Regions from separate parts of the Nonomuraea sp. NPDC050153 genome, predicted to be linked through region 2. Evidence: riboswitches for the same ligand, from Rfam matches in the RefSeq annotation. Region 2 holds a riboswitch; each other region holds the start of a gene.

Region 1 (7,211 bases), on a different contig from region 2:
CAGCTCCAGCAGCCGGAGCGTGGCCAGCCCGTCGTCCACGATGACGATGCGGCCGGGACGCGAGGTGAGCCAGCGCAGCTGCACCCTGCCGGAGAAGGCGTCACCGACGGCCTGCACGCGTCTGGGCATGCGCTCACGCGGCTCCGCCAGCTCAAGGCCGTCGGGCAGCCCGAGGGACCTCAGCTCCCGACGCGTGGCCTTCAGCGGTCGCAGACCGGCGCGCGGCACGACCACCGTCTCGGGGCCGAGCACGCCCGCGTGATGGGCCTCGACGGCGCACAGCATCTGGAGCGGAGACTCCACCCAGGCCGACGCCTGTTCGACCACTCCTGTCCTCCCAGCCGGGTGATGGCCCGTTCACGACCGCTTCAAGCTAGCCCCGCCGCCTTAAGCCACCAGAAACGCGACGTGAACAATGGAGGGTATGAACTCGCTCATGCTCAACACCGACGGCGTGCAGATCCCGCAGCTCGGCTACGGCGTCTGGCAGGTCCCCGCCGATGAGGCCGCGCAGGCCGTCGCCACCGCGCTGCGGGCCGGCTACCGGCACATCGACACCGCCGCCGCGTACGGCAACGAAGAAGGGGTGGGGCAGGCCGTGCGGGAAAGCGAGCTGCCGCGCCGGAAGGTGTTCGTCACCACCAAGCTGTGGAACGCCGACCACGGCCGCGCGGAGGCGGCCTTCGAGGAGTCCCTGGCCCGGCTCGGCCTCGACTACATCGATCTTTTCCTCATCCACTGGCCGGTGCCGCAGCAGGACAAGTACGTGCAGGCGTGGAAGGCGTTGGAGAAGATCTACCGTGACGGGCGCGCCAAGGCCATCGGCACCTCGAACTTCACCGTCGCCCACCTCACCCGCCTGATGAACGAGACCGGCATCGTGCCCTCCATCAACCAGATCGAGCTGCACCCGTACCTCCAGCAGCGCGAGCTGCGCGCCTTCCACGAGGCCAACGGCATCCTCACCGAGGCGTGGAGCCCGCTCGGCCAGGGCCAGGGCCTGCTGAACGACCCGGCGCTGGCCAAGCTGTCCGACAAGTGCGGCAGGACGCCCGCGCAGATCGTGCTCCGCTGGCACCTGCAGCTCGGCCACGTCGCGATCCCCAAGTCGGTCACCCCGTCGCGCATCGCCGAGAACATCGGCGTCTTCGACTTCATCCTCGACGCCGAGGACATGGCCGCGATCGGCGCGATGAACAAGGGCCATCGGATCGGACCCGACCCCGATACGTTTGACATGACCTGATTCGTCTACGATCTCCCGCGTGCGAGATTTTGCGTGGGGCATCGCGGCGACAGGACGTATAGCGCAGACCGTCGGGGCGGTCATCGCCGCCGAACCGGGCATGCGGGTGGCCGCCGTCGGCTCGCGGAACCTGGAGCGGGCGCAGGCGCTGGCCGCCACGCTGGGCGCGGAGTCGGCGTACGACTCCTATGAGCGGCTCTGCGCCGACCCGGCCGTGGACGCGATCTACGTGGCGACGCCGCACGCCCAGCACCTGGAGGTGGCCGAGGCCGCCATCGCCGCGGGCAAGGCCGTGCTGTGCGAGAAGCCGCTGGCCGCCACCGTGGACGACGCGGAGAAGATGGTGCGCCTGGCACGCGAGGCAGGCGTGTTCCTGATGGAAGCGATGTGGATGAGGTTCAACCCTCTCATCCAGAGGATCGCGGCCGACGAGCGCTTCGGCGACCTGCGCTCGGTGCACGCCTCCTTCGGCTTCGCCAAGCCGTACGAGCCGGAGCACCGGCTGTGGGCGCCGGAGCTCGGCGGCGGGGCGCTCCTCGACCTGGGGATCTACCCGTTCGGCCTGGCCCAGTTGCTCCTCGGCATGCCCTCCGACCTGCGGATCACCGGCTCCCTGGCGCCCAACGGCGTCGACGCGGAGGCCGGCGGCGTGCTGCTCTACCCCGATGGCAGGAAGGCTCTCGTGGAGACTTCGTTGCTCGGGAATTACCCGAACCATGCCAGCGTTGTAGGCACCCAGATGCGGGTGGACATCCAGGCGCCGTTCTGGGCTCCGCAGCGGATCGTACTGTCCGGGCCCTCGATGGAGCCGGAGGAGTACACGCTCGATTCGGTGAACCACGGGTACGCCGGAGAGCTCCGCGAAGTCCGCGCCGCGACGGCCGAAGGCAGGACCGAAAGTTCGATCATGCCGCTTGACGAATCCCTTGCCATGATGGGGCTTCTGGCCGATGCTCGCAGGCAACTCGCCTAGCTGGGCCTTTATGGATTTGTAATCCTCTTGCCTCATGCATTACGTTTGGGGCATCCTTGAGACATACGTCCGGTTTGTCCGGACTTGTCCGACCATCGCACGACACATCACAGGAACGTCCTGTGACCGCTGAATCCGCCTTCGGGCGGAGCCGGGGACCCACGTCCTTTGGGGTGAATCGGCACTTCGGTGCCGTAGGGCAGCTTCCACGCCCGAACCCGTCAGCTAACCCGGTAAGCGGCATGGAAGCAAGGAGTAACCCCCTCGATGGCCAACTTCCGCTTTACCTCTGCTGCGAAGAACAACATCGCCCGCGCCCTGCTCGGCGCCACCGTCCTCGGCTCCGTGTTCGGCGTCCACATGACGAGCGCCGGAGCCGCGGAGAAGCAGCCGATCGACACGACCACCGTCTCCGACCACGCCGAGCGCTCCCGCGAGACCAGGGTCACCGCCACCGCCGCCCAGGTCCTGGCGCTCGCCAAGTCCCAGATCGGCATCTCCGAGAACGCCGCCGGCGGCGGCACCAAGTTCCAGCAGTGGTACGCCAACTCCCAGCGGGCCGCGGAGACCGTCGCCCGGGACGGCGGCAGCCGCACCGAGTACCTGAACGCCGCCTGGTGCGCGATGTTCGTCTCCTGGGTCGGCGAGCACACCGGCGCCCGCGCGCAGATCGGCTGGGACTCCTGGACCGTCGCCCACGCCAAGTGGTTCCAGGCCAACGACCGCTTCGGCACCGAGCCCAAGCCCGGCGCCATCGTGTTCTTCTCGTGGAGCGGCAGCAAGAACCTCAAGGACATCAAGCACGTCGGGTTCGTCGAGAAGGACAACGGCGACGGCACCATCACGACCGTCGAGGGCAACACCGGCCGCGGCAAGGTCGAGGAGCGCGTCCGGCCCAAGTCCCAGGTCGTCGGCTACGGCTACCCGCAGTACCGCGGCTGACCGGACTCCCCCACAGCCCGGACTCCCCAACAGCGCCGAACGAGCGCGCGTCCCGCGAACGGGACGCGCGCTCGTCGCGTTCACCCTCCTAGCGTTCACCCTCGTCGCGTTCGCCCTCCGCGCGTGCGGCGGCCCGCCACCGGGGAAGACCCGAGGCAAGCCGTCCACGACCTCGCCGAGGAGCCGCCCACCATGCCACCGCACACGTGGAGGGGCCCGTGAGGAGGGGCGGGCTGCGGTGGATCGCCGACGGGCTCTTCCCGAGCGGCGCCAACCCGCACGGCGTCCTGCCCGCCCTGCTGATCCTCCTGGCCCTCGTCACCGGCCTCGTGGACGCCGTCAGCTACCTCGGCCTGGGCCGCGTCTTCGTCGCCAACATGACCGGCAACCTCGTCTTCCTCGGCTTCGCCCTGGCGGGGGCCGCGCAGATGTCCAAATGGGCCTCGCCGGTGGCCCTGGCCGCCTTCGGAGCCGGCGCCTGGAGCGCCGGCCGGGTGAGCAGGCGGGCCACCAACCCGCGACGCGCGTTCGCCGCCGCCACCGCCGCGCACGCGCTCCTCGTCGCCGCCGCCCTCGTCGTCGCCCTCGTGGCCGGACACCGGGCCACCGCGCCGCAGGCGGCCCTCATCGCACTGCTCGGCTACGGCATGGGCCTGCAGAACGCCTCCGTGCGCGCGCTCGGCGTACCCGACCTGGTCACCAACGTCCTCACCACGACCCTCACGGGGCTGGCCACCGACGCACCGGGACGGGCCGCCCTGCGCCGGGCCGCCTCCGTGGCGGCGATGTTCCTCGGCGCGCTGGCCGGCGCCGTCCTCCACCTCACCACCGGCCCCGCGCCGGCGCTGGCGGCCGCCCTGGCCCTGCTCGTCACCGTCACCCTCATGTCCCGCAGGACTCACTAGACTCAGCCAAGGAAGAACTCCGCCAGCGCCCGCGCCACCCCGGCCGGATCGTTCTCCATCGGGATGTGCCCCGCCCCCGGGACACGCACCAGCGTCGTGTCCGGCACCTCCGCGGCGAACCGCTCGGCGTACCGGACCTCCTGGAACGTGTCGTCCTCCCCCCACACCAGCAGCTTCGGCGTCTCATCGGCCTTCAGCGCGGGCATCAGGTCCAGCGTGTAACGGCTGTCGGCCGCGCCCGCCAGCGCCATCCACGACCGGCCCACCCGCGGGTCGTTCCACGGATCCAGGTAGTCCGCCAGCTCCGCCTCGCTTGCGGGCCGGCCCAGCGCGACGGTGACGGCCTTGCGGCGCGCGGCCAGCAGCTCCTCCACGGTCGTCGCCGCCACGACCGCAGGATCGCGGTAACGGGCCACGCCGGGCACCGGCCAGGAGTCGTACGTGACCGAGTTGACCAGCGCCAGCCGCCGCACCTCCCCCTCGACCAGCAGGTGCTGGGCGACCGCGCCGCCGATGTCGTGGCCCGCCACCGACAGCGGCTCCCCCGCCCCCACCGCCGCCGCGAACCGGCGCACCCACGCCGCCAGCGCCGGAACCGCCGCCGTCTCAGCCGTCAGCTCCCCACCGGAACGGCCCAGCCCCGGCAGATCCACCGCCACCGGGCGCAGCCCCGCCGCCGCCAGCCCGTCGATCACCGGCGCCCAGACCCGGCTCCAGTACGTTCCGTGCAACAGCAGCACCACCGGGCCCCGCTCGCCCCCCGTCAGATAACTGGCCACACGGCCATCGACGTCAATCGTCATTCGTTCGACCATGGACATAACCATCGGGTTCTGGAAGCTCCTTGGTCAAATACCAATTAAGGTATGTCGGTATGACATTGGCGCAGCTCAGAGTGCTGGTCGCGGTCGCCGAACACGGCGGCTTCACCGCCGCCGCCGACCACACCGGCATGTCCCAGCCCGCGGTCAGCCGAGCCGTCGCCGCCCTCGAACGCGAGTTCGGCGCCGCCCTGTTCGCCCGCCACCGCGACGGCATCGCCCTCACCGAGGCCGGCCGGCGAGCCGTGGCCCGCGCCCGGGAGGCCCTGCGCCACCTCGACCTCATCCGCTCCGACGTCGCCGCCGCCAACGGCCAGATCACCGGCGAACTCCGCCTGGCCAGCCTCCCCAGCGCCACCGGCACGCTCGTCGCCAAGCTGCTGCGCGCGTTCACCGACCGCTACCCGCAGGTCCGCGTACGCCTCTTCGAGGGCGTGGACGACGACATCCGCGAGTGGCTGCACCGCGGCGCCGCCGAGGTCGGCGTCGTCACCCTCCCCGCCCCCGGCCTGCACACCGTCCACCTGAGCACCCACGACATGGTCGCCGTGCTGCCCGCCGACCACCCCCTGACCGCCCGCCCGGCCATCACCCTCGCCGACCTGGCGGGCCGGCCGTTCATCCTGACCACCGCCGGCTGCCGACCCCTGATCATGCGCGCGGCGCTGACGGCCCAGGTACGCCTCGACATAGCCTTCGAGGCCAGCGGCCCCGCCGCCATCCTGGAGATGGTGGCCGCGGGGCTCGGCGTCAGCATCGTCCCCACGCTCGGCCTCCCCGCCGACCTGGGCACCGTCGTCACCCGCCCTCTGGAGCCGAAGATGACCCGCTCACTGGCCCTGGCCGTCCCGTCGGCAGACGACTGCGCCCCGACGGCGCGAGCCTTCCTCGACCAGCTGGGCGCCTTTACATTGTAGATTCCAAGCTGGCCGAGTTGAATTTCTGGCGGACGTGTCGATCCCGCCCATCGCCGTTCGACGCGTACGACGAGAGCCCGAAAACGAAAGAGAGGCACCACCATGAAGTTCATGATCGTCGGCAAGGCCAACCCGGAGACCGAGGCCGGGGCGCTGCCCAGCCAGGAGCTCGTGGACAACATGCACGCCTACAACGAGGCGCTGACCAAGGCAGGCGTGCTGCTGGCGGCCGAAGGGCTCTACCCGAGCTCGCAGGGCGCCCAGATCGCCTACACCGGCGGCAAGGCGACCGTGATCGACGGCCCCTTCGCGGAGGCCAAGGAGCTCATCGCCGGCTTCTGGCTGATCCAGGTGAAGTCCCGGGAAGAGGCGATCGAGTGGGCACTGCGCGTACCGGTCCCGCCGGGGCATGACGGGATCGGGCTGGACGTCTGGCGGGTGTTCGACGCTTCGGACGTACCGGACGACTCGCTGCCGGCGGACGAGCGGGACCGCGAACACGCACTACGCGACCGCCTCGGCGTCAACACCATCCCCGGCACCTGACCCACCCGGGACGCGAATGCCCGCAACGCCAGGCACGCACCACCCCACCCACCACGCAACCGGACGGTAGACAGAGCACTCACGCGAGCGACTGAGCCATCGATCACCCGAGTCGACGAAACCGAGCCGAAGGGACGGCGGCTTGCCATCGGCGGCTTCGTGCTGCTCTCATGGGCCGGTGACGGCTTCCGACACCGACGACCAGGTCCGAGCCCACTCCCGCACCCCAGCCCAGGCTCCAGCCGACCCCCAGGCGCAAACTCCGGCCGACCTCGTCCGGGACGACACCCAACCCCCCGCACCCGCGCGCCGCGGGACCGAGACCCACCGGGCCATCGAGGCGGTGTGGCGGATCGAGGCGGCCCGGCTCATCGCCGGGCTCGCCCGGCTGGTGCGCGACGTCGGCCTGGCCGAGGAACTGGCCCAGGACGCGCTGGTGGCCGCTCTGGAGCAGTGGCCGGAGTCCGGCGTGCCCCGCAACCCCGGCGCCTGGCTGATGACCGTGTCGAAGCGCCGCGCCATCGACCTGATCCGCAGAAACGAACGCCTCGAACGGAACCTCGTCGAGCTCGGGCACCGGCTCGGCACCGAGGAGGACCTGCCCGAGGCCGACGAGATCGAGGACGACCTTCTGCGGCTGGTGTTCACGGCCTGCCACCCGGCGCTCTCCGTGGAGGCGCGGGTGGCCCTCACGCTCCGCGTGCTCGGCGGCCTGACCACCGACGAGATCGCCCGCGCGTTCCTGGTCCCGGAGTCCACGGTCGCGCAACGGATCGTCCGCGTCAAGCGGACCCTGGCCGACAAGAAGATCCCTTTCGAGGTCCCCCAGGCCACCGAGCTGTCGGCGCGCCTCGAATCGGT
Region 2 (7,211 bases):
TGGCGTCGAGCAGCGCCTGGCCCTGCATCTCGCCCACCCGTACGTTGTTGAACGAGACGTAGTACGCGTAGTCGATGCCCGAGATCAGCCGGTCGTAGGCGATGACCGGGACCTTCTTCTGCTTGGCCTGGTTCACCAGCGGGGCCACGGCGTTGGCGTCCACGGCGTCGAGCACGAGCACGTCGGCCTGCTGGGTGAGCGCGGCCTCGACCTGTTGCTGCTGTTTGGGGGCGTCCTGCTCGGCGTTGCTGTAGAGGATCTTGCAATCGGGGCAGAGCGACTTGACCTTCGCCTCGAACAGCGGGCGGTCGAACGCCTCGTACCGGGTGGTCTTGGACTCGGGCAGGAACAGCGCGATCGTCTTGCCGCCCTGGCCCTGGCTCTGCGTGGTCGTGGTGGTGGTGGTGGCGCCGGTGTTGTTGCCGGTGTTTCCGCAGGCGGCGGTCAGCAGGACCGCCGCGACAGGGATTGATCGCCATGCTCGGTGCATCGCACTTCGTCCTTCCGGATGTGCCGCCCCTGTGCTTGGTAAGAAAGGTAATTTACTATCAGGCGAGTTGGCTAGGGTTTGTTTCTTCAAGGGAGGGTGAGATGCGGGGCGACCTGGGTAATCCGCGGCTGCTGCGAGTGCTGAACGAGCGCCGCCTGCTCGACCATCTTCAGGAGCACGGCCCCGCCTCGCGCGCCGACCTCGCCAAGATCACCGGCCTGTCGAAGCCCACGGTGTCCGCGGCCCTGGCAGGGCTGGAGGAGGACGGGCTGGTCCACCTCGTCGGCGAGGTCTCCGGCCGCCCCGGGCCGGTCACGTCCCTGTACGACGTCAACGCCGCCGCCACCCACGTCGCCGGCGTCGACATCGGGCGCGACTGGATCCGGGTCGCCGTCGCCGACCTGCGCGGGACCTTCGCCGGCCGCAGAGACCTGCGCAACACCGCCCGCACCTCCGCCGAGCTGGCCGTCCTGGTCGGGGAGCTGTGCCGGGCCGCCGCCCGCGAGGCCGAGGCCGACTGGCCCGCCATCGCCTGCGCCGTCGTCGGATCGCCCGGCGTGTACGACCCGGCGCTCGGCCGCCTGGAGTTCGCCCCCAACCTGCCCGGCCCCGACCTGGCCGAGCGCCTGCGCGCCGCGTTGGAGGTCGAGCTCGTCATCGAGAACGACATCAACCTGGCCGCCGTCGGCGAGCACGTGCACGGGGAGGGGCGCGGCAAGTCGAACTTCGCGCTGGTGTCCATCGGGACCGGCGTCGGGATGGGCATCGTGATCAACGGCGAGCTGTACGTGGGCGCCAAAGGAGCGGCGGGGGAGGTCTCGTACGTGCCCGCGGCCGAGGACCCGGCGCCACCGGCCGACCACGCCCTGGCGCACGGCGCCACGGAGGCGGTGGCCGCCGCGCCCGGCGTGGTCCGCGCCGCCCGTGCCGCCGGCCTGACCCTGGACACGGCCAAGGAGGTCTTCGCCGCGGCGGCAGCCGGCGACGGCGTGGCCCGCTCGGTGGTGGAGGCCGAGGGGCGCCGCATCGGCGGCCTGCTGGTGGCGGTCGCGGCCGTGCTGGACCCGGAGGTGATCGTGCTCAGCGGCGGCGTGGGCCGCAACCTCGACCTCCTGGGAGCGGCCATCAAGAGCCGCATCGCCGAGCTCGGCCCGCTGCGGCCGTCGGTGGTGGCCAGCACGCTGGGCGACAGCGGCGTCCTGCTGGGCGCGGTGGCCCACGCCAGGACCCGCGCCTGGGACCTCATCTTCGACGCCCGCCTCCCCTGACCGCACGCGGGGAGGCGGACGCCGGTGCCTTCTACAGGGTGGCCGTGAGCGTGGTGGGCGTGTCCTCGCGCTGCTTCTGGAGCTTGGACCAGAGCCGTACGCCCTTGGGGTCGGGGCGGACGCCACCCACGAAGGAGTCGCGGCGCCATTGGCTCAGGCGCTCTTCCTTGACCACGTCGCCCGTGCGCGGCGAGTGGACCATGTAGCCGGGCCGGGAGATCATCCCGACATGCCCGAGGCCGTGGAAGAAGACGAGATCGCCGGGTTTGAGGTGCTCCCAGGAGATCTTCCTGCCGAACGCGGAGTACTGTTCGGCCGCGGTGCGGGGCAGTTCGATCCCGGCGTGCTCGTAGGCCCTGAGCATGAGCCCGGAGCAGTCGTATCCGCTCGGGCTGGTGCCGCCCCACACGTACGGTGTGCCGCGCTTGCTCATGGCGAACTTGAGGGCGATCTTCCAGGCGGGTTTCGGCCCCTGCTTCTCCTGGATTTTCTTGATCTGGGCGCCGGTCAGGGTGGTGGGGTTTTCGGGGGTGGTCGCGGCGTGGGCTGGGGTGGCCAGAATGAGCCCGGCGGCGCCCGCCGCCAGGACGATGGCGATTCGAGACAGGGGTCTGTCCTTCCAAGTGGCCGGCCGGGTTAGCTGACGGGCTCGGGCCTGGAAGTAGCCCTACGGCATGGGGATGCCGACTCGCCCCAGGGGGAAGTGGGTCCCCGACTCCACGCAACGGCTGCGCGGATTAGGCTGGTCGCCGACTTTAACGAAACGGTCAAAAAACCGCAATACGGACAAAGTGGGCGTCCGAAAAATGAGATGACGTGTTCGTCAGGCGAGACGACGCGGTAAGGTACCGCCCATGGAGTCGCGTAACATCCGTCTGGCCGTCATCCCCGGCGATGGGATCGGCACCGAGGTCGTGGCCGAAGGGCTCAAGGTCCTGGAGGCAGTTGGCACGAAGTTCGAGCCCACCCACTACGACCTGGGGGCCGCCCGCTATCACCGTACCGGTGAGACGCTGCCCGACAGCGTGCTCGAAGAGCTGCGCGGCTACGACGCGATCCTGCTCGGCGCGGTGGGCGACCCCAGTGTGCCGCCGGGCATCCTTGAGCGCGACCTGCTGCTCCGGATCCGCTTCGAGTTCGACCACTACGTCAACCTGCGCCCGGTCAAGCTGTTCCCCGGCGTGACCACCCCGCTGGCCGACACCACGGCGGACGACATCGACATGATCGTCGTCCGCGAGGGCACCGAGGGCCTCTACGCGGGCACCGGCGGCGCCATGCGGCGCGGCACCCCGTACGAGATCGCCACCCAGGAGTCGCTCAACACCGCCTACGGCGTCGAGCGCGTGGTGCGGTACGCGTTCGAGAAGGCCGCCACGCGGCCGCGCAAGAAGCTGACGCTCGTCCACAAGACTAACGTCCTCACCTTCGCCGGTGACCTGTGGCAGCGCACGGTCAACCGCCTCGCGGCGGAATACCCCGACGTCACGACCGACTACTGCCACATCGACGCGGCCTCGATGTTCTTCGTGTCCCAGCCGGAGCGGTTCGACGTGGTCGTCACCGACAACCTGTTCGGGGACATCATCACCGACCTGGGCGCCGCCATCGCCGGCGGCATCGGCCTGGCCGCCAGCGGCAACATCAACCCCGAGCGGTCCGCGCCGAGCATGTTCGAGCCGGTGCACGGCAGCGCGCCCGACATCGCCGGCCAGGGCAAGGCCGACCCGACCGCGACCATCCTGTCCGTCGCCATGCTCCTCGACCACCTCGGCCTGCACGCCGAGTCGGCCAAGGTCGAGCAGGCGGTCGCCGAGGACATCCTTGAGCGGCTGGCCGGCTGGGCGGGTCGCACCACTCACGAGATCGGTGACGACATCACCGCGCGAGTATCCGGCTAGGACCGCCTAGCCTCCAACGCGCCTGGTGGTCCGAAGAGGGCCGCCAGGCGCTTTTTTGCGTCCAAAAGGGGTGACCGCCCCATTGGCCGCTTGCCATCCCATATGGCGAGACAATAGGAAGTACGGGACTGTCCTCCGGGCAGTCCCGCCCATCAGCACCGATCCACAGGTTTCTGTAGATTTGGGCAGATTCGCAGAGAGAAGGACCGACGTCATGACCATCGCTCAAAAGCTCAGCTTCGACGTGCAGCTATCCGACCACGCTCGCACCGCGGCCGAGCGGGAGCAGGTACTGGCGAACCCCGGCTTCGGGCAGACCTTCACGGATCACATGATCTCGATCGACTACACCGAGGGGCAGGGCTGGCACGACGCCGAGCTGGTGCCGTACGGCCCGCTCTCGCTCGACCCGGCCACCTCGGTCTTCCACTACGCGCAGGAACTGTTCGAGGGGCTCAAGGCCTATCGCCAGACCAACGGCTCGATCGTCACGTTCCGCCCGTACGCGAACGCCGCCCGCTTCAACCACTCCGCGGTCCGGATGGCCATGCCGGAGCTGCCGGAGGAGGCGTTCGTCGAGTCGCTCGAACTCCTCGTGGAGACCGACAAGGAATGGGTGCCCACGACCGAGGGCCACAGCCTCTACCTGCGCCCCTTCATGATCGCCACCCAGGCGGGGCTCGGCGTCAACTACCCGTCGAAGTCGTACAAGTACATGGTCATCGCCTCCCCGGCGGCCTCGTACTTCACGGGTGGGCTCAAGCCCGTCTCCGTCTGGCTGTCCACCGAGTACACGCGGGCCGCCCCCGGCGGCACGGGCTTCGCGAAGTGCGGCGGGAACTACGCGGCCGCGTTCGTCGCGCAGCGGCAGGCGGTGGAGAACGGCTGCGACCAGGTGGTGTGGCTGGACGCCCACGAGCACAAGTACGTCGAGGAGATGGGCGGGATGAACCTGTTCTTCGTCTTCGGCGACAAGCTCGTCACCCCCGCGCTGACCGGCACCCTGCTGCCCGGCATCACCAGGGACTCCATCCTGGCGCTGGCCGCTGACCTGGGCCTGGAGGCCGAGGAGCGCCTCATCTCGGTCGACGAGTGGCAGGCCGGGTGCGAGTCCGGGGAGCTCACCGAGGTGTTCGCGTGCGGGACGGCGGCCGTGGTCACGCCGGTGGGCACGGTGAAGGGCGCCGACCGCGCCTGGAGCGTCGCCGACGGCAACCCCGGCCCGGTGACGCTGCGGGTGCGCGAGGAACTGGTGGGCATCCAGTACGGCGCCCGCCCCGACACGCACAACTGGATCCACAAGATCGTCTAGTTGGGCCGGCCGGGTCCGCGAGGGCCCGGCCGCCCCGCCTAGTTCTTCCTGATCAGGGTCATCCCGTCCGCGACCGGCATCATGAGCACGGTCACCCGCGGATCCTCGATCACCAGGTCGTTGAACCGCCGGATCTCCACGGTTGTCGGCTCCTCGCGCGCCGGGTCCGCCACGTGCCCCCTGCGCAGGGTGTTGTCCGCCACGATCAGCCCGCCGGGCCGCAGGCGCTCCATGAGCAGCTCGTAGTAGCCGGGGTAGTTGCCCTTGTCGGCGTCGAGGAAGGCCAGGTCGACGGTCTGGTCGAAGGAGGCGAGCGTCTCCAGCGCGGGCCCGAGCGTGAGCGTCACGCGGTCGTCCACCCCGGCCTCGCGCCAGTAGCGGCGGGCGATGGAGGTCCACTCCTCGCTCACGTCGAAGCAGTGCAGCCGCCCGCCGGACAGGCCCCTGGCGATGCACACGGACGAGTAGCCGGTGAACGTCCCCACCTCGACGACCACCCGCGGCGCCACGAGCTGGGTGATCATGGTCAGGAAGGTGCCCTGGTCGGGGGAGATCTGCATGCCGGCGGCGTCCCCGGTGGCCCGGGCCGTCTCCTTCGCCAGCTCGTCCAGCAGCGGGTCGGGCGGCGTCGTGTGGGCAACGACGTATCGTGCTACAGCGGGATCGAGGAGGTATGCCTTCATACGTCCATTCTTTCGGCATCGGGTAAGGTCTGCGCGATCAACGAGGTGAGAGTGGGCTGATGATGAAGCGGTTGCTGGCGGTGGCGCTCGCGTGCGTGGCCATCGCCGTACTCGGGGTGCTGTCGTTCTCGGAGCCTGGCCGGTCGTCCGAGGGGGTGCGGCTGACCCGGCAGATGGACGGTTCGATGGTCCTCGCCGACCGGGGCGGCGAGGCTCCCGTGCTGGACCTGTACGAGGACTTCGACTGCCCGATCTGCAAGGACATGCACGCCAAGGTAGACGGCACCATCAGGAAACTCGCCATGGAGGGCAAGGTCAAGGTCGTCTTCCACCCGGTGACGATCTTCCAGGACGAGCCCATGCGCTCGAACTCCATCCGCGCCGCCGCTGCCGCCCGCTGCGTCCCCGAGGAGAACTGGCTCACCTTCAGGGACGAGCTGTACGCCATGCAGCCCGTGCCGCACGGCGAGGCGTCCGGGTTCGCCGTCGAGGATCTGGTCAAGGCCGCCCGGCGGGCGGGGGCGTCGGTGGACGAGTGCGTCAGGTCGCAGTCGTACGCGCAGGCCCATCTGGCGGAGACCGCGAAGGTACGGCTCCAGGGCACGCCCACGGTGCTGCTCGACGGGCAGTTGCTGGGCGACGAGGTGTTCGATCCGGCCACGCTCGAGCGCGTCATCACAGGTGGCGACGGTGTCACCGTGTAAAGGCTTGTCCCAGAAGCTGAGATCGATGTGCCACATGGTGAATGCATGTGGCAGACTGGGCGGCACCATGTTCTACGGTCTGCTCATTATCGGCAGGCGCGCTGGCTGACAAAGGACACCGCCAGCGCGCAGACCTCTCACGTCCGTGAGGGGTCTTTTTGCTTTCCAGAGGACTTCCAGAGAAGAGAGACTCATGGCCGACGACCGCTTCCACGTATACGACACGACGCTGCGTGACGGCGCCCAACAGGAGGGGCTCAACCTCACCGTCGCCGACAAGCTCGCCGTCGCGCGCCACTTGGACGGTCTGGGCGTCGGTTTCATCGAGGGGGGCTGGCCGGGCGCCAACCCCAAGGACACAGAGTTCTTCAGGCGGGCTCGAACAGAGCTCGACCTGAAGCATGCGCAACTCGCCGCGTTCGGTGCGACCCGCCGGGCCGGTGTGAAGGCAGCCGACGACCCATTGGTGGCCGCGTTGCGCGAATCCGGCGCGCCGGTCGTGACCCTTGTCGCCAAGAGTCACGACCGGCACGTGGAGCTGGCCCTCCGCACGACTCTCCAGGAGAACCTCGCGATGATCCGCGACACGGTCTCTCACCTTCGTGCGGGGGGACAGCGAGTCTTCCTCGACGCCGAGCACTTCTTCGACGGCTACAAGTCCAACCCAGCCTACGCGCTCGAAGTCCTGCGGACCGCCGCCGAAGCCGGGGCCGACGTCATCGCCCTGTGCGACACGAACGGCGGCATGCTCCCCGACGAACTCGCCGAGATCGTCCACGAGGCCGTCCAGACCAGCGCCCGCGTCGGCATCCACTGCCACGACGACACCGGCTGCGCCGTCGCCAACACCCTG
Region 3 (7,211 bases), on a different contig from region 2:
GTGAGGCGTTCAAGGAAGTGGATCAGGGTGAGGGCCTGGTTTCCGCCGGTGGCCAGCGCCTCCTGCATGAGGCCGGCGCTGTAGTCCTCGTGGGTGGCGGTGGGTTCGTAGACGTAGGCCTTGCCCGATGGATGGCGGCGCAGCAGGCCTTTCTTGTGGAGCTTGTCCATGACCGTCATCACCGTGGTGTAGGCGATCGACCGGTCGTGTTGCAGGTTCTCCAGAACCTCGCGAACGGAGGCGGGCCGCTGCCACGACCACAAGCGGTCCATGATCGTGGCTTCGAGATCGCCGAGACTCCGCATGCCGTGCCTCTCCCATGGCTTGATGCTATTACTGATAGTAGCTGATCTGGTGTGGGGGCCTAGGGATTGGCCTTGCCCCAGCGGGTTCTCTGCCTTGATCCGTCAAAATATACTATTGACCGTCGTAGCCTGTTCGGGTGAACGGAAAGCTCGTCATGAAACCTGCCGGGATGCTCGCCATCGCGGGGTTGGCGGTGATGGGCGCGGCATGGTTGCGCCGACGCCGCTCCACGTCGTGCCGATGCGGCCGGCGTGCCTTCGTCCGACTGTTCGTTCCGCGCGCGTTCGCCGCGCGTCACCGGGTGTGTGATGTGCTCAACCCTCGACCAGGGGAGCGAATCCTGGCGGTTGGCCTGGGCGCCGGCTCATACGCCCTTGACGTGGCCAAGAGACTCGGCACCAACGGCAGGCTCGACCTCTTCGACGTCCGGCAGGAGAACCTCGACCGCACCATGGCGCGCGTCCGACGTCAAGGCCTGACCAACGTGGCCACGTTCAGAGGCGACACGCGACGCCTTCCGTACGTCGACCACTCCTTTGACGCCGCATGCGTCATAGCTGCTCCCGGCAGTGAGGTCTCCCCGCAGGAACTGGCTCGTGTGCTACGCCCCGGCGGGCGACTCGTCATAGGTCTCCATGTCGGCACGCACCGACTGGTCTTCGGGGCGGTTCCTCCGGCGGACGGCCGCCGTACTGCCCGCCACGGGTCCGGTGACCGAGCCGTTCTCCCTGCCCGAACTCGTGCTTCGTGATCTTCGGCGACGTCCGGGCGGACTCGTGCCTTATCCCTCGATCGCGCGGCTGTCTAGGCGAGCAGGAGCAAGAGCCCGAGATGGTGCAGTTGCAGGGCGGAGGTGACGGTGCCGCCCATCATCATCCAGCTTCCGCCGAGGAGCAGCGGGCCCGCCACTCGGCTGTCGGGGGGCGTCTCGCTCAGCAGCGCGGCCACGCGCCGGCCGGTGTGGCTGGAGGCGAACCCGGCCTGCGGCGTGGCGCTTGAATACGCGAGGGCGACCTTGGCGATCGTGCGCGCGGTCAGCTTCCGGTCGCCCACGGCCGCGGCGGCGTCCTCGTCCGCCCACCGTTCCAGCGTGTAGCGCAGTGCGCCGGTGGCGAGGGCAAGGGGTGGGAAGATCTTGGCGGTGACGGTTGCCACCGCGAGATACAGGTGGTGGCGGTGCCTGAGGTGGGTCTCCTCGTGGCGGAAGACCACCTCGAGCTCTCGGCCGGACAGCAGTCCGAGCAGGCCGGTCGAGACCGCGACACCGCCCTGCCTGCCCGGTACGGCTATGGCGAACGGGCGCTCATCGTTCACCAGACCGGTGGCCGTTCTGAGGTCACGCCGCCAGCGCCAGGCCGCGGCAAGGGCGTGGACGATGGTGAGAGCCAGCAGGGCCGCGGACGTGAACGCCAGAGGGAGCGGAGCAGAGCCGTGCCCGCCCTCGTTCGGGTAGGCGGCGACCACGATGATCAGCACGAGCGTGCCGATGACCGCCAGCGCCGTGCTGGCGGAGAGGATGACCACGGCCCGTGCGACCCACTTCGGATGCAGGCGTGGCTGTCGCCGGCTCAGCAGCAAGGTCAGTGCCGCCAGCACCAGCGCCGGGAGGAATGACTCCGGGCTCATGAGCGGTCGTCGAGCACGGCCCGGAGCACGGCCCGGAGCGCGGCCTCTTCGGCTGGGCTCAGCCCGTGGACGAAGTGGCTCAGGACATCCGACGGATCGTGGGCCAGGCGGAGGTGGCCGAACATGCGCTCGGCCGCCAGCCCGGACTCGTTGGCGGTGAGGCGGTAGGCGAAGCCGCGCCCGCGCCGCTCCCGTATCACCAGGCCCTTGTCCAGCAGTCGGAACAGGATAGTGTTGATCGTGGTGTGCGCGGGCGCGCCGCCCAGCCGCTCGCCGGTGGACAGGAAGGCGTCCGCACCCGCCAACACGGCGAGCACCTCGGCTTCCAACTGTCCCAGCTTGCGCCGCGTCATCGGGATCCTCCCGGCGATCCGTCCGTTCAGCCGAATGTTAGCCGGATCAGGTCGGCTGGTATCCGAGCAGCGTCATCATGCCGGACTCTGCGTGGTAGACGTTGTGGCAGTGGATCATCCAGATGCCCGGATTGTCGGCCTGGAAGTCGACGTCGAGGGTGGAGTTCGGCAGCACGATGGCGGTGTCCTTGCGGACGCCGGTGGGCAGGGCGAAGGTGTGGCCGTGCAGGTGCATGGGGTGCCACATCGCCGTGCGGTTGACGAACGACAGCCGCACCCGTTCTCCTGACCGGATCGGGGTGATGGTCTTCGGGTCGTACTTGCGGCCGTTGATCGCCCAGTCGTAGGCCATCATTCTCCCGGTGAGCTCCAGTTTCACGGTGCGGTCCGGCTGTTCGGGCGCCAGCCGTACCGACTCGTGAGGGTGCAGCTTGGCGTAGCGGATGACGTCGCCGTCCAGCTCACGGGGGCGCAGGTCCGGCTTGGGGACGGCGGTCCGCTTGCTGGTACGGATCAGTGCGCGGGCGAGGGCGTTCTTGCCTTCGGCCAGCGCGACCAGGGGGAAGACGCCGTCCTTGAGCGTGACGAGCACGTCGTAGCGCTCGCCCATGCCGATGAGCAGCGCGTCGGTGTCGGCGGGCACGGTGGGGAATCCGTCGGTGTGGGTGACGGTCAGCCGGTGAGCGGCCAGGGCGACTCGGAAGGCGGTGTCGCCGCCGGCGTTGATCAGGCGGATGCGCAGCCGGGTGCCCGGCTTGGCGGTGAGGGTCTCGGGGTCGGTGGGGAGGCGGCCGTTGATCAGGAAGTGCGGGTAGCGTACGTCGCCCGCGTCGCCGCCGAGCAGCAGGCTCGTGGCGCCCATCAGCATGTGCTCGCCCATCCCGGACGACGGGCTGGGCGTCGTGCTCGTCATGCCGGGCATGCCGCCGTGGTCCATGCCCCCCATGCCGCGGGACAGCTCGGCCAGGACCTCGTCCGGGGTGCCCGTGACACCGTCGAGCCAGTCGTCGAGAACGATCGTCCATTCCTCGTCGTAGCCGAGCGGCTCGCGCGGGTCCTCGACGATCAGCGGGGCGTACAGGCCCCGGTCGAGCTGGGTGCCGGAGTGCGGGTGGAACCAGTACGTGCCGGGGTGGGCGGCGGTGAACTCGTAGGTGAACTCCGTGCCCGTCCTGACGGGTGGTTGGGTGACGCCGGGCACGCCGTCGGCGTCGTTGCGCAGGGCGAGGCCGTGCCAGTGGACGGTGGTGTCGGCAGGCAGCCGGTTGGACAGGCGGGCCCGCACCACTTCGCCTGCGGTGACGCGGATCGGGGTGCCGGGGACGCGGCCGTCGTAGGCCCAGGTCCGCACCGTCACACCGCCGAGGTCGGCCTGGGTCTCGGCGGCCACCAGCCGAACGTCCTTGACCACGCCCGGCTTTCGGGCCTGCTCGACGGCGCGCACCTGCGCGCCGGTCGGGCTGACGAATGGGGATGCCGTGGTATTACGGCTCGGGCTGCAGGCGGCCAGAGCCGCCCCGCCGAGCAGGCCGATACCGGTTCTGAGCATGGTGCGTCGATCGATGTCCACAGTGATTCCTCGCTTGAAAGATCGTGCCGGAAGGGAGACCTCGGGCCCTCAGGGGGCCGGATCCCCGTCTAGATCCGGAGCACGACCGTGCGCGTCAGCGACCGGATCGGCGGCGCGCGAAGGAACCTGGACCAGAGCCGAAGCGACAGGCTGGCGGGGCCCGACGCACCGAGGACGTCACGGGTGCCCAGCCGGAACAACAACAGGGTCAGAGCCGTGCCGAGGATCGCCAGGCACACCCAGCCGGCACCGGCGCCCTCATGGGACTCTTCTCCGGCGGCGATGCCGGCCTCGGAGGGAACGGCATGCATGGCGACGTGGCTCCCGGCAGGTGGCAGGTCCGCATGCCCATTGATGTGGCCGAGCGTATGCATCGCCACGACGCCGAGGGCCACGACCACGAGCAGCATCAGGCGCAGGATCACCCGTTCTGCTCGCGTCATGCCACCAGCATAGACGCATCGCCTATGGTGCGTAGTAGTTCAGGACCATCATCCCCTGTGCATTTCGCTCCTGAGATGCCCCGATTGTCACCTTGCTCCAGCTAAATACTATGTTTCATAGTTGTATGATGCGGGGCCCTCCGCCGCGAGCGCGTGACTCGAGGTGACCGGTGTTCGAACGAATCGAAGCGGAGTTCGCCTCCCGGCTGGGCCGAGAGTGCCTGTACGTGCCCTCGAACAGGTTCGGCCTGTTCATCGCGTTACGGCACTGGATGTCGCCTGGGCAGCGCCTGCTGATGTCGGCGATCTCGCCGGACGAAATCCTGTTCCTGGTGCTGGCCGCGGGGCTGCGACCGGTCATCGCCCCGACGAATCCCCGCAACGGCAACATCGACACCCGAGCCGTGGACGGGCTGCGTTTCGACGGGGTGCTGTCCACTCACCTGTACGGCCTGCCGGACGACATCATCGCCCTGGGCGGAATGTGCGCCCAACGCGGCATCCCTCTCATAGAAGATGCCGCGCACGCCATGCAGACGACGGTGATGGGAGTGCCGGTCGGAGCATTCGGCGATGCCGGTGTCTTCAGCCTGTCCAAACATCCAGGCGCCGCCCCGGGCGGAATCGTGGCGATGGCGCAACCGGATGATCGCCCGGCATTGCAGGCACTGCGTACGCGCTGGCTTTCGCGGAGATTCCCGCTCGCCGAGTTGGGTGTCATGGCCAAGATGATCGCTCGCAACGCCGTTTCGGCCACAGCCCTCAGCGGCCCGGCCTGGTGGCTGGCCCAGGCGCTGGGCCTGAACGAGCGGCGTGAAGGCCACCGGATCGCGCTTCGGCGCATGGCGCTCGCGCCGCGACTGGCCGTCGGAGGCATGGAATGCCCCGGGCTGGACGCCTTGGACGCCTGGGTGTGCGCGGACAACCATCGCTATCGCATGCGCCAGGGATCACTGATCGAGGCCTACGGACTGCGCCGGATGAAGACGCTCGAGGCGCAGCGTGGGCGCAGGCTTGCCGGCGTACACCGGCTCGCCGAGTTGAAGACGGTCGCGCCGGCGGTGCTGGAGCAGCTGGAGCAGCCTCTGTTCCGGGTGCCGCTCCTTGTCGAGGATCGTGAACGTGCGATCCGAAAACTGCGCCGACACGGGGTCATCGTCGGGTACGTGTACGACCCTCCCTTCGACGAGTACGCGCCCGGCCTCACCGAAGCGTCTCCGGCTCCGGAGACGTCCCGCTGGTGGGCACGCCACGTACTCCCGATCGACCCGTTGCGGGCGGAGCGGGCCTTGCCGATCCTCGCGAAGCTCTCGCCCCCTTCTCTGCACGATGTGACCTGAAAAGCACGGGAGTAGGTAAAAATTCTCTCGTATTTGGCCTACAGGATAGGAGATCCTGTTTCCTGTTCCCGAACGTGGCTTGCATCTTTCTATGCGATTCGCTTACCTTCAATGACCCAAGGCGTACGCCTGGCAGCACTCGATGCCGAGCGACGCCTCCCGTATTGCCGAGACCGCGTCTCACCAGCGTGAACATCGAGTCCACAAGGTGGCGCGGCCGCCGAATTCGCGATCTCGCGGAGCCGGGGACCCAATCTCCCTGGGGTGAATCGGCGCGCACCGTATGGGCGCTCCGTAGGGCACTTCCACGCCCGAACCCGTCAGCTAACCCGGTAGGCGGCATGGAAGCAAGGAGCAATCTCTCAGTAATGGTCAAGAATGTCTTCGCCGGTGCCGTGACGTCCGCAAGGCTTTCCCGCTTCGCCGTCGGGATGAGCGTCGTGGCCGGCGTGGTCCTCGCCGGCACCCCGGTCTTCGCCGCCGGCCATCAGACCGATGCGCAGTCTTCGCGATCTAATGCCGTCTCCTCCCATGCCGCGCCGCAGACGGCCGCCCGCCAGGTGACCGCCCAGGCGGTGCTGAAGATCGCCGAGTCGCAGATCGGTGTGACCGAGAACGCCGCGGGTGGCGGAACCCTGTTCCACCGCTGGTACATGTCCTCGCCGCGGGCGGCAGAGACCTTGGCTCGCGACGGCGGCACCCTGCAGCTGTACGCCAACGCCCCGTGGTGCGCCATGTTCGTCTCCTGGGTGGGTGCGAAGGCCGGCGCCCGGACCACCATGGGCTGGGACGCCTACACGGTCACCTGGGCGAAGTGGTTCAAGGCCAACAAGCGCTGGGGCGCCCTCGCCAAGCCCGGCGCGGTGGTCTTCTACGACTGGAACGGCAAGAGCGTGACCGGCATCGACCACATGGGTCTGGTCAAGCAGGACAACGGCAACGGCACGATCACCACGATCGAGGGCAACACCGGCAACGGCAGGGTGGAGCAGCGGATCCGGCCCAAGTCCCAGGTTGTCGGCTACGGCTACCCCGAATACAAGGCCTGACGGGAAGACACCTTGCCGGTGCGATGGTCAAGGGAGGACGGGCGGTGCGGGGAAATCCCGGCACCGCCCGTCGTCGTATAGCGTCGAAGCGTGGCCTCTGTGGCCCTACGCTGGGATTCATCGGATCGGCATCGGTTGTGGACGCATGCCGCCGTAGCCGGTCTGCTCGTCGGCGCCCTGCTCCACCACCGGTCGCAAGTATCTACGCGCTCCTCGCGGCACAGGTCTGATCTATGTACGGCGTGCGGCGCTCGACCGGCTCGACCCGCCTTTCCTGGACCTGCACGGCGCCCGCTGGACAGCGCCGTCGCGCTACAAGGCGCAGCCAGGCGCGCGCCCGCTTCGAGAACTGGGAGTACAGCGTTGCCGCCCGGCTCGGCCTGGGCGCGGCCATCGACGAGGCGCTCGCCAGGGGGCTCGAGAACGTCCGGGACCGGGTCTACGCGCCGGCGGACCACCTGCGGGAGCAGCAGGCGGAACTGCTCGGCTGCCACGTGCACGACCTGGGGGCCGAGCGGTGCGGC
Region 4 (7,211 bases), on a different contig from region 2:
CACGCCCTCACCTTCATGGATCAAGCCAAGAAGAATGTGCTCAGTGCCGATGTAGTTGTGGTTGAGCATCCTGGCCTCTTCTTGGGCCAAGACGACAACACGCCTCGCTCGGTCGGTGAACCTCTCGAACATCTCGTCGCTCCTCACAGAGCGGTCAGTCAGGTCCGGTAAATCCGGGCCCGTCATCCCGCATGCTAGCCCTGGCTCGGCGAACCGTGCCCACTGCCACTGACACGCTCTATAGCAGAGACGTTCCCCGAGAGCAGGGCGTTCACCCTCCATCCAACTACTGTTCGGGGGTGACGTGTTCCCGATACGCCGCAAGCGAACGATGTTTAGGACGCTTCGCGGAAGCGTCGAAAATCGCCCCTGCGGCGCATGCGATACACACGGATCGGCCATCGGACGCGCCCGGGCGGAGTCGGCGTTGGGGCGCCACTTCGCCCGCACATCCCAGATGCCGCGTCCGTATCGTTACGTAATCATCCTACGTAGCGGAGGGCCACCGTCCAAACGCCCGTCCTACGCCCTGAGCACAACGCGGCACAGGCGGCGCACCGGGCGAATCTTGTATCCGGTCAGCCCGGTTACCAACTTCATCTCGCATGATGAGACCACGCCCCGCAGGGCGCGCGGGATTCGAGCAACTTCTACGCAGTTGAGAAGACACGGCATTGTGCGCAGATGCCGGGGAACGGGGATTGTCCGAGCCGTGCTCGGGTTCGCGGGTTTTGCCCGCCGACGGGGATCCCGGCGCCCGCGGTATTGCCCGCCTCCGTGCATCCCCTCCGTCACGGCTTTACCCGGGAGCCGGTCACGGGTTTACGCTCGGTGAGATCACCGGTATACACGCGGCGCCGTCCGTAGATCGCTCCAAGGCTATACGGCGCCGGGTTTTCCGCTATGGCGCGTTCCATGAGCGCGGAGGAACGCTCATGACGTACGGACGCGAGCGTACGTTGAATGGGGCATGACCGCCCCACACGGCTTTCGGCGCGCGACTGCGGCGCCATCACATATGTGGACGCCCGCCGCCGAAACAGCGCCCGGGACGGAGCCGGAACATGCAGCCAAAACGCCCGCATATGTGCGCATGGAAGATCACCATCCGGACGTCCGGCTTTCGAGTTCCGGGCCCGGATAACGATCATGCGCTTATGGCGGCCGCCGGGGTCCTAGGCGAACGGCATAAGCGCATGGTCGATCGTTGACTCGCTCAGTGAGCCGCTTCGTACTTCTCGACGACCGTGGAGGCGATCCGCCCGCGCTCGCTGACCGGCAGGCCGTGGGCCTTGGCCCACTGCCGGATCTCCGAGCTCTTCTCGCGGCTCATCGCCCTGCTGCCGCCGCGACCGCGGCGACGCGTGGAGATGGCGCCCGCCCTGCGCGCGTGCTGCACGAAAGGCGTGAGCGCGTCCCTCAGCTTCTTCGCGTTAAGGTCGCTGAGGTCAATCTCATAGGACGAGCCGTCAATAGCGAAGCTGACCGTCTCATTGGCCTCGCCCCCATCGAGGTCATCGATGAGAATCTCCTGGATCTGCTTGGCCATCTACGCAATCCTTTCGCGGAGCATTGTTTCATTCGCCTGCCCAAACATATACCCGGAAAGGCGCGGAGACAATTCAGCGCAGCGGGGATTCGGCTGACTAGCCGATCAGTTCTGGCTCTCGGCCTGATCCTCGCGGTTTCGGCGGCCGCCCAGGGCCTCGGACCGGACCAACTTCACTACGCCAAAGATGAAGGCGCCGCCCACCACCACAGGGGGGATGAGCGCTGACAATACGTCTGTAAGGGCTTCCATTCGTCCTCGCCTCCACGGCTAGCGGGGTTTGGGGGGCGCATTATGCGGATGGGAGCGCGCCCGGGAGGAGCGCTGCGGCCCTCACGGCGCGCTGGGTGACTACCGTTCGCACCCGACCATAGCGGCGCACAGATGCCCTGCGCCTCGCGGGGCACCAACATCCGGCAACCCGGACGCCCCATAGCCTAATGCCAGTCTCTCCAGGCTCCTTACCGGATCAAGAGAAAATTTTTGGAATTGGCGTCCTGCCAGGCACGGATGGGTCAGCGAAGATCTTTTACCACACGTGTTCCGGCCAGCCTGTCGTGCGGACCGCGCTCCAGGGGCTTGTCGATCAGGATGAGCAGCCCCACGCAGAACAGGAGCATTCCGGCGAGCAGATTGACCACGGGAATGCCCATGAGCATGACAGGGCCCGGATAGACCAGGGACCGTTTGAGCAGCGCCCAGGCGGAGACGTGGGCCGGTGCCAGGCGAATCCCCATGATCGCCTTGCCGAACGTCCTGCCGCGCCGGTAATGGGCCGACCAGTCGTAGCCCGTATAAGCCAGCCCCGCCACCAGCCACGCGAACACCCCGGGCAGCCGCCCGTCGAACGCCTCCAGCATCCCGACAGTTCGGAAGATGCCCCACAGCGCGATGAACAGAATGTAATAGAACACTCCGAAGACGAACGCTTCAATCGCCCGGGCGGCGAGCCGTTCCCACCATTCCGCGGGCGGCGCGTCCGCCCGCGGCGGCGACCCGGCCATAACCCCCACCTCGCGTCATCAGCGGCCCAGGCTCCCCATTTTGGTACGGCCCCCGCACACAAAACAGGGACCGGCACGAAGCCGGCCCCTGCTTTTACCTGACGCTTGGACTACTTGATCTTCACCACCACGGTGTTGGCGACCTTGTCCGCGAACGTCTGCTGCAGCGGCTTGTCCCAGAGCTGCGAGGCGCCGTTGACGGCCACGGCCGCGTAGGCGAGCAGCGAGCTGAGGAAGCCCAGCGGGATGGCGCCGAGCGCGTAGCCACCCCACGTCACGCCGGCCCGCTTGAGCGCCGCATCGGTCGGCAGGCCGCCCGGCGACAGGGCCTGGCCCACGGGGACGACCTTGATGCCCATGACCATCTTGCCGACGGTCTGGCCCTTCGCCTTCAGCAGGAAGAAGTCGTAACCGACCCATAGGGCGGTCACGATGATCGTGATCAGGATGCCCACGACCACGCTCGAGAAGAAGCCGCTGCTGGCGCCGCTGCCCGAGACGTAGCTGGCCACGAGGATCGCCGTCAGGATGCCGCTGATGACGAGGTTCACGACGAAGAGGATGACCCCGTCGATGAGCCTGGCCACCAGACGCTGCCACCACTCCGCCAGCGGGGCCGGCGCGCCGGGCGGCTGCACGCCCACGGGGCCGGGCTGACCGTAGGCCTGGCCGTAGCCGGGCTGGCCGTACTGCTGCGCCTGCCCGTACTGCTGCTGGCCGTACTGCTGGTCGCCGTAGCCCTGCTGGGCGTAGCCGGGCTGGGACTGCTGGCCGTAGCCCTGCTGCCCGTACTGGCCCTGCTGGCCGTAGTCGGGCTGGGATTGGGGTTGCTGGCCGTACTGCTGCTGGCCGTAGTCCGGCTGGGACTGCGGCTGCTGGCCGTACTGCTGCTGGCCGTAGTCCGGCTGGGACTGCGGCTGCTGGCCGTACTGCTGCTGACCGTAGTCCGGCTGCGACTGGGGCTGCTGGCCGTACTGGCCCGAGGGCTGCTGCTGGCCGTAGCCCTGCTGCCCGTAGCCCTGCTGGGACGCCTGCTGCTGGCCGTAGCCCTGCTGGCCGTAACCGGGCTGGGACTGCTGCTGCTGGCCGTAACCGGGCTGGGACTGCTGCTGCTGGCCGTACTGCTGGCCATAGCCCTGCTGGCCCGACTGCGGCTGCTGCCCGTACTGCTGGCCGTAGTCAGGCTGCGAGGCCTGCTGCTGACCGTAGCCCTGCTGGCCGTAGTCAGGCTGGGACGCCTGCTGCTGGCCATAGCCCTGCTGGCCGTAGTCGGGCTGGGACTGCTGCTGCTGGCCGTACTGGGGCTGCTGGCCGTATTGCTGCTGCTGCCCGTACTGGGGTTGCTGACCGTACTGCTGCTGCTGGCCGTACTGCTGTTGCTGGCCATAGCCCTGCTGACCGTACGGGGGCTGCTGCCCGTAGGCATCGTCCGCCCGGTAGCCGATCACAGTCGCGTCCGGGTCGGGCTCGCCGGGGTGGCGGCCCGGGTTCTGCTGCCCGTACTGGGGGGGCGCAGAGTTGTCGCCGGATTCGTTCTGTGGATACGGCGGCTGTCCGGTACTCACCGTGTCACCTCGCTTCGAGTGCGCATGTGGCACGTGTCAGGACACATGCCTGTGCTGCCCAACGTATCGACATAGGTATCAACAATCACCTTTCCATCTGGTCAAGGTCCGCGTCACCCGATGTCAGGTGGAGCAGCATGCGGGTGTTGCCGAGTGTGTTCGGCTTGACGTGTTCAAGATCCAAAAACTCCGCCACACCCTCGTCGTACGAGGCCAGCAGTTCGGCGTACACCTCAGGGGAAACAGGTGTGCCCTGAATCGGGCGGAACCCCAGTCTCGCGAAGAAGTCGACCTCAAAAGTAAGACAGAATACACGCCGCAGACCCAAATCCTTAGCCTGCTGGATCAGTGCGGAGACGATCCGGTGGCCGACGCCCATCCCCCGGCACTCGGGATCCACGGCCACCGTGCGGACCTCGGCGAGGTCCTCCCAGAGCACGTGGAGCGCGCCGCAGCCGACGACCTGCCCGCCCCGCTCGGCCACCCAGAACTCCTGTACGTCCTCGTACAGGGTCACCGTGGCCTTTTCCAGGAGCCGAGGCCCCGCACCCGCATAGGTGTCCACCAGGCGCCTGACCATGCGCACGTCGCGCGTGCGGGCACGCCGGACCACCACCGCGGTCTCGGGCACTGTCAGTTCGGCCACCTGCTCCATGGTTCTCCAGGGTACAGATCTCATTACGGCTCAGCCCTAACTCCCATGTCTCGGCCCATCTTGTTACATCTTGTGGCCAGATGGGCGCGGGCCCTCGCCGCCGACTCCCGCCCATCGAAAGCGCGGACAAAGAGGGCATAGGACCTCTTCCGCACGGCTGTCCACGAGATCACCTTGTGACCCTTCGGTTGTGAAACCTCTACGGACTTGGCAGTTCTGGTTGAGCAGGAACCCGGAGTGCATTAGTGTCCAGCGACAATGCCCCCGCGTATCGCGCGGGAGGCACGCCCAATTCTCGCAAGGGAAGCCGGGGAACCGCCGGTGGCGACCTCCGACGCCACCACTGGGGTGAATCCGAGCCTCTCGGTAGGGCTGCTCCGGCCCGAACCCGTCAGCTAACCCGGTAGGCGTCTACGAGAGGAGCTGGTTGGTGAAGCGCACGCTCAGCGGTGGGGGGAAGTCGGCGGGCAAGCACGCCCGCCCTTCGGAACGGGCTCGGCGACCGCGCCGCTTCGGTGTGGTGAGTCTCACAGTCGCCGCGCTGCTGTTCGCCATCCCCGTCGGTTCGGCGTCCGCTGACCCCAAGCCCACGCTGAAGGATCTCGCCGACCAGGCCACGAAGCTGCACACCGACATCGAGACGCTGAGCGAGCAGTACAACGGCCAGCGGGAGAAGCTCAAGACCGCCAAGAAGGCCGCCGAGGCCGCGGAGAAGACGTTAACGAGCAGCGAGTCGGATCTGGCCGCCAAGCGCGCGAAAGCCGCCATGCTGGCCCAGAACGCCTACATCACCGGCGGCCTGAAGACCCTCGCCTTCACCACCTCCGACGACCCCGAAGGCTTCCTCAACCGCGCCGCGACCTCGTACGCGATGCAGGCCGAGCAGGGCGAGGAGATCAACGCCCTCACCAGGGCCATGGACACGGCCACCCGCGCCAGGGAGAGCGCCAAGGCACGCATAGCCGAGGTCCAGCAGCTCGTCACCGACATCGACTCCAAGCGCGACAGGATCACCAAGCTGGTGGCGAAGGTCGAGAGCAGCCTGTTCACGCGGGCTCTGGGCGAGGCCGGGCGCCCCGGCACGCGGGCCGTGCGCGTCAACCTCCCGATCCCGGGCTCCGGCAAGGCGGCCGAGGCCGCGCGGTGGGCGCTCACGCAGCAGCTCAAGCCGTACGTCTGGGGCGCCGAGGGCCCCAGCTCCTACGACTGCTCCGGGCTCGTCATGGCGGCCTTCCAGCGGGTGGGCATCTCGCTCCCGCACTACACCGGCGACCAGTGGACCGCCGGCAGGCACATCTCGCGCGAGGAACTCCGGCCGGGCGACCTGGTGTTCTTCTACAGCGACCTGCACCACGTGGGCATCTACATCGGCGGGGGCATGATGGTGCACGCCCCGCAGACGGGCGACGTCGTACGGATCGCGTCGATCGCGAGGCGGCCGTTCGCCGGCGCGGTGCGCATCGCCGACTGAGCCGCACCCCGGCGGTCCGCCGCGGCTAGATCAGCTGGCGGCGGGCTGCCCAGGCCACGGCCTCGATCGCGGTGGCCACGCCTATGCGGTCGCAGATGCCCCGCAACCTGCGGCGTACCGTGCGCCCGCTGATATCCAGCCGCCGCCCCACTCGATCAACCGTGACTCCCTTGGCCAGCTCCGCCAGCAGCGCCAAATCAGCATGGCTGAGCTCAACGCCTTCAGTGAGCACATCCATCGGGAGCCCTCCCCCCAACAGCAGAACTTGGACCTCACAGATGGGCCAAAGCCGCTCCTCGCAGACGGTAAACGCATCCTGGAAAGGTCGTCAAGCTCGACAATCGCCGCACTTGACGAGCGCTATTGACATGATCCGCTATATATGACGCACTCGCGATATGTCAGGACGGTGAGTGATCACATTGGGCCCTCCGGAATGGCCCTGACCAGCCTTCCGGTTTTCGATCAGTACGGTATGGATATTCCGCATGATCGATAAGCTCGATATCGCGGGGAGCGCGTCCGTGACGCGATCTTTCCGGCGCGCGACAAGCCACCAATCGCTCGCTTTGTACGGCACCGCCACACGATCCGCCCACCCAGGTCAGGCGGCCGGTTAAGCCAATTTGATCAATCCCGCAGGACAATTGCCGCCGGGGGTCTCGACCGGCGGGCCGGCGCCCGGCGGGTGGCCCGCCCGGTTGGCCGGGCCGTGCGACCTCGTTTCCGGGTGCCCGTACGCGGCGTGCAATGAGGCGATCACAGAGGCGGACGAGGCGCCGCGGACGCTCCCGGAGGCGGAGCGGGGCCTGCCTGCGCGACCTTGACGCGATGCTTACAAGCGTCTTCGGATCGGAAACCGGGCGGCCCAGAAGCCGGATTCCCGACAGCGGTGATCACTCAGCCGTTGGCGGAGTCGTAGCGGTCCCTGGCGGCCTCGACGTCCCCGATGTGCGTCTCGGCCCAG

The links. A riboswitch is a leader RNA that binds a small molecule or an ion and turns the genes downstream of it on or off. The one in region 2 is predicted to bind cyclic di-AMP.
Region 1: it holds a riboswitch for cyclic di-AMP, as region 2 does, so the genes downstream of both, ACIBQ1_RS02895 (CHAP domain-containing protein) here and ACIBQ1_RS22555 (C40 family peptidase) in region 2, are expected to answer to the same signal.
Region 3: it holds a riboswitch for cyclic di-AMP, as region 2 does, so the genes downstream of both, ACIBQ1_RS35655 (CHAP domain-containing protein) here and ACIBQ1_RS22555 (C40 family peptidase) in region 2, are expected to answer to the same signal.
Region 4: it holds a riboswitch for cyclic di-AMP, as region 2 does, so the genes downstream of both, ACIBQ1_RS25675 (C40 family peptidase) here and ACIBQ1_RS22555 (C40 family peptidase) in region 2, are expected to answer to the same signal.

The regions. Positions count from the first base shown of each region.
Region 1 covers NZ_JBITJQ010000001.1:604,846-612,056, reverse strand. The annotation lists gene ACIBQ1_RS02910 (hypothetical protein) at 1-327, opposite strand, end outside; gene ACIBQ1_RS02905 (aldo/keto reductase) at 425-1,246, shown strand; gene ACIBQ1_RS02900 (Gfo/Idh/MocA family protein) at 1,266-2,219, shown strand; cyclic di-AMP (ydaO/yuaA leader) riboswitch at 2,337-2,474, shown strand; gene ACIBQ1_RS02895 (CHAP domain-containing protein) at 2,487-3,161, shown strand; gene ACIBQ1_RS02890 (YoaK family protein) at 3,380-4,066, shown strand; gene ACIBQ1_RS02885 (alpha/beta fold hydrolase) at 4,069-4,869, opposite strand; gene ACIBQ1_RS02880 (LysR family transcriptional regulator) at 4,941-5,804, shown strand; gene ACIBQ1_RS02875 (YciI family protein) at 5,907-6,350, shown strand; gene ACIBQ1_RS02870 (RNA polymerase sigma factor) at 6,685-7,211, shown strand, end outside.
Region 2 covers NZ_JBITJQ010000008.1:281,767-288,977, forward strand. The annotation lists gene ACIBQ1_RS22545 (sugar ABC transporter substrate-binding protein) at 1-490, opposite strand, end outside; gene ACIBQ1_RS22550 (ROK family protein) at 592-1,758, shown strand; gene ACIBQ1_RS22555 (C40 family peptidase) at 1,790-2,191, opposite strand; cyclic di-AMP (ydaO/yuaA leader) riboswitch at 2,369-2,512, opposite strand; gene ACIBQ1_RS22560 (3-isopropylmalate dehydrogenase) at 2,613-3,659, shown strand; gene ACIBQ1_RS22565 (branched-chain amino acid aminotransferase) at 3,874-4,971, shown strand; gene ACIBQ1_RS22570 (O-methyltransferase) at 5,010-5,654, opposite strand; gene ACIBQ1_RS22575 (DsbA family protein) at 5,714-6,358, shown strand; gene cimA (citramalate synthase) at 6,552-7,211, shown strand, end outside.
Region 3 covers NZ_JBITJQ010000018.1:45,521-52,731, forward strand. The annotation lists gene ACIBQ1_RS35620 (BlaI/MecI/CopY family transcriptional regulator) at 1-305, opposite strand, end outside; gene ACIBQ1_RS35625 (methyltransferase domain-containing protein) at 503-1,057, shown strand; gene ACIBQ1_RS35630 (M56 family metallopeptidase) at 1,111-1,932, opposite strand; gene ACIBQ1_RS35635 (BlaI/MecI/CopY family transcriptional regulator) at 1,929-2,285, opposite strand; gene ACIBQ1_RS35640 (multicopper oxidase family protein) at 2,332-3,855, opposite strand; gene ACIBQ1_RS35645 (hypothetical protein) at 3,924-4,280, opposite strand; gene ACIBQ1_RS35650 (DegT/DnrJ/EryC1/StrS family aminotransferase) at 4,469-5,638, shown strand; cyclic di-AMP (ydaO/yuaA leader) riboswitch at 5,847-5,992, shown strand; gene ACIBQ1_RS35655 (CHAP domain-containing protein) at 6,007-6,687, shown strand.
Region 4 covers NZ_JBITJQ010000010.1:211,086-218,296, forward strand. The annotation lists gene ACIBQ1_RS25650 (ATP-dependent Clp protease ATP-binding subunit) at 1-132, opposite strand, end outside; gene ACIBQ1_RS25655 (Lsr2 family protein) at 1,217-1,549, opposite strand; gene ACIBQ1_RS25660 (RDD family protein) at 2,065-2,553, opposite strand; gene ACIBQ1_RS25665 (RDD family protein) at 2,664-4,118, opposite strand; gene ACIBQ1_RS25670 (amino-acid N-acetyltransferase) at 4,204-4,773, opposite strand; cyclic di-AMP (ydaO/yuaA leader) riboswitch at 5,049-5,198, shown strand; gene ACIBQ1_RS25675 (C40 family peptidase) at 5,294-6,244, shown strand; gene ACIBQ1_RS25680 (LuxR C-terminal-related transcriptional regulator) at 6,270-6,482, opposite strand; gene ACIBQ1_RS25685 (winged helix-turn-helix transcriptional regulator) at 7,145-7,211, opposite strand, start outside.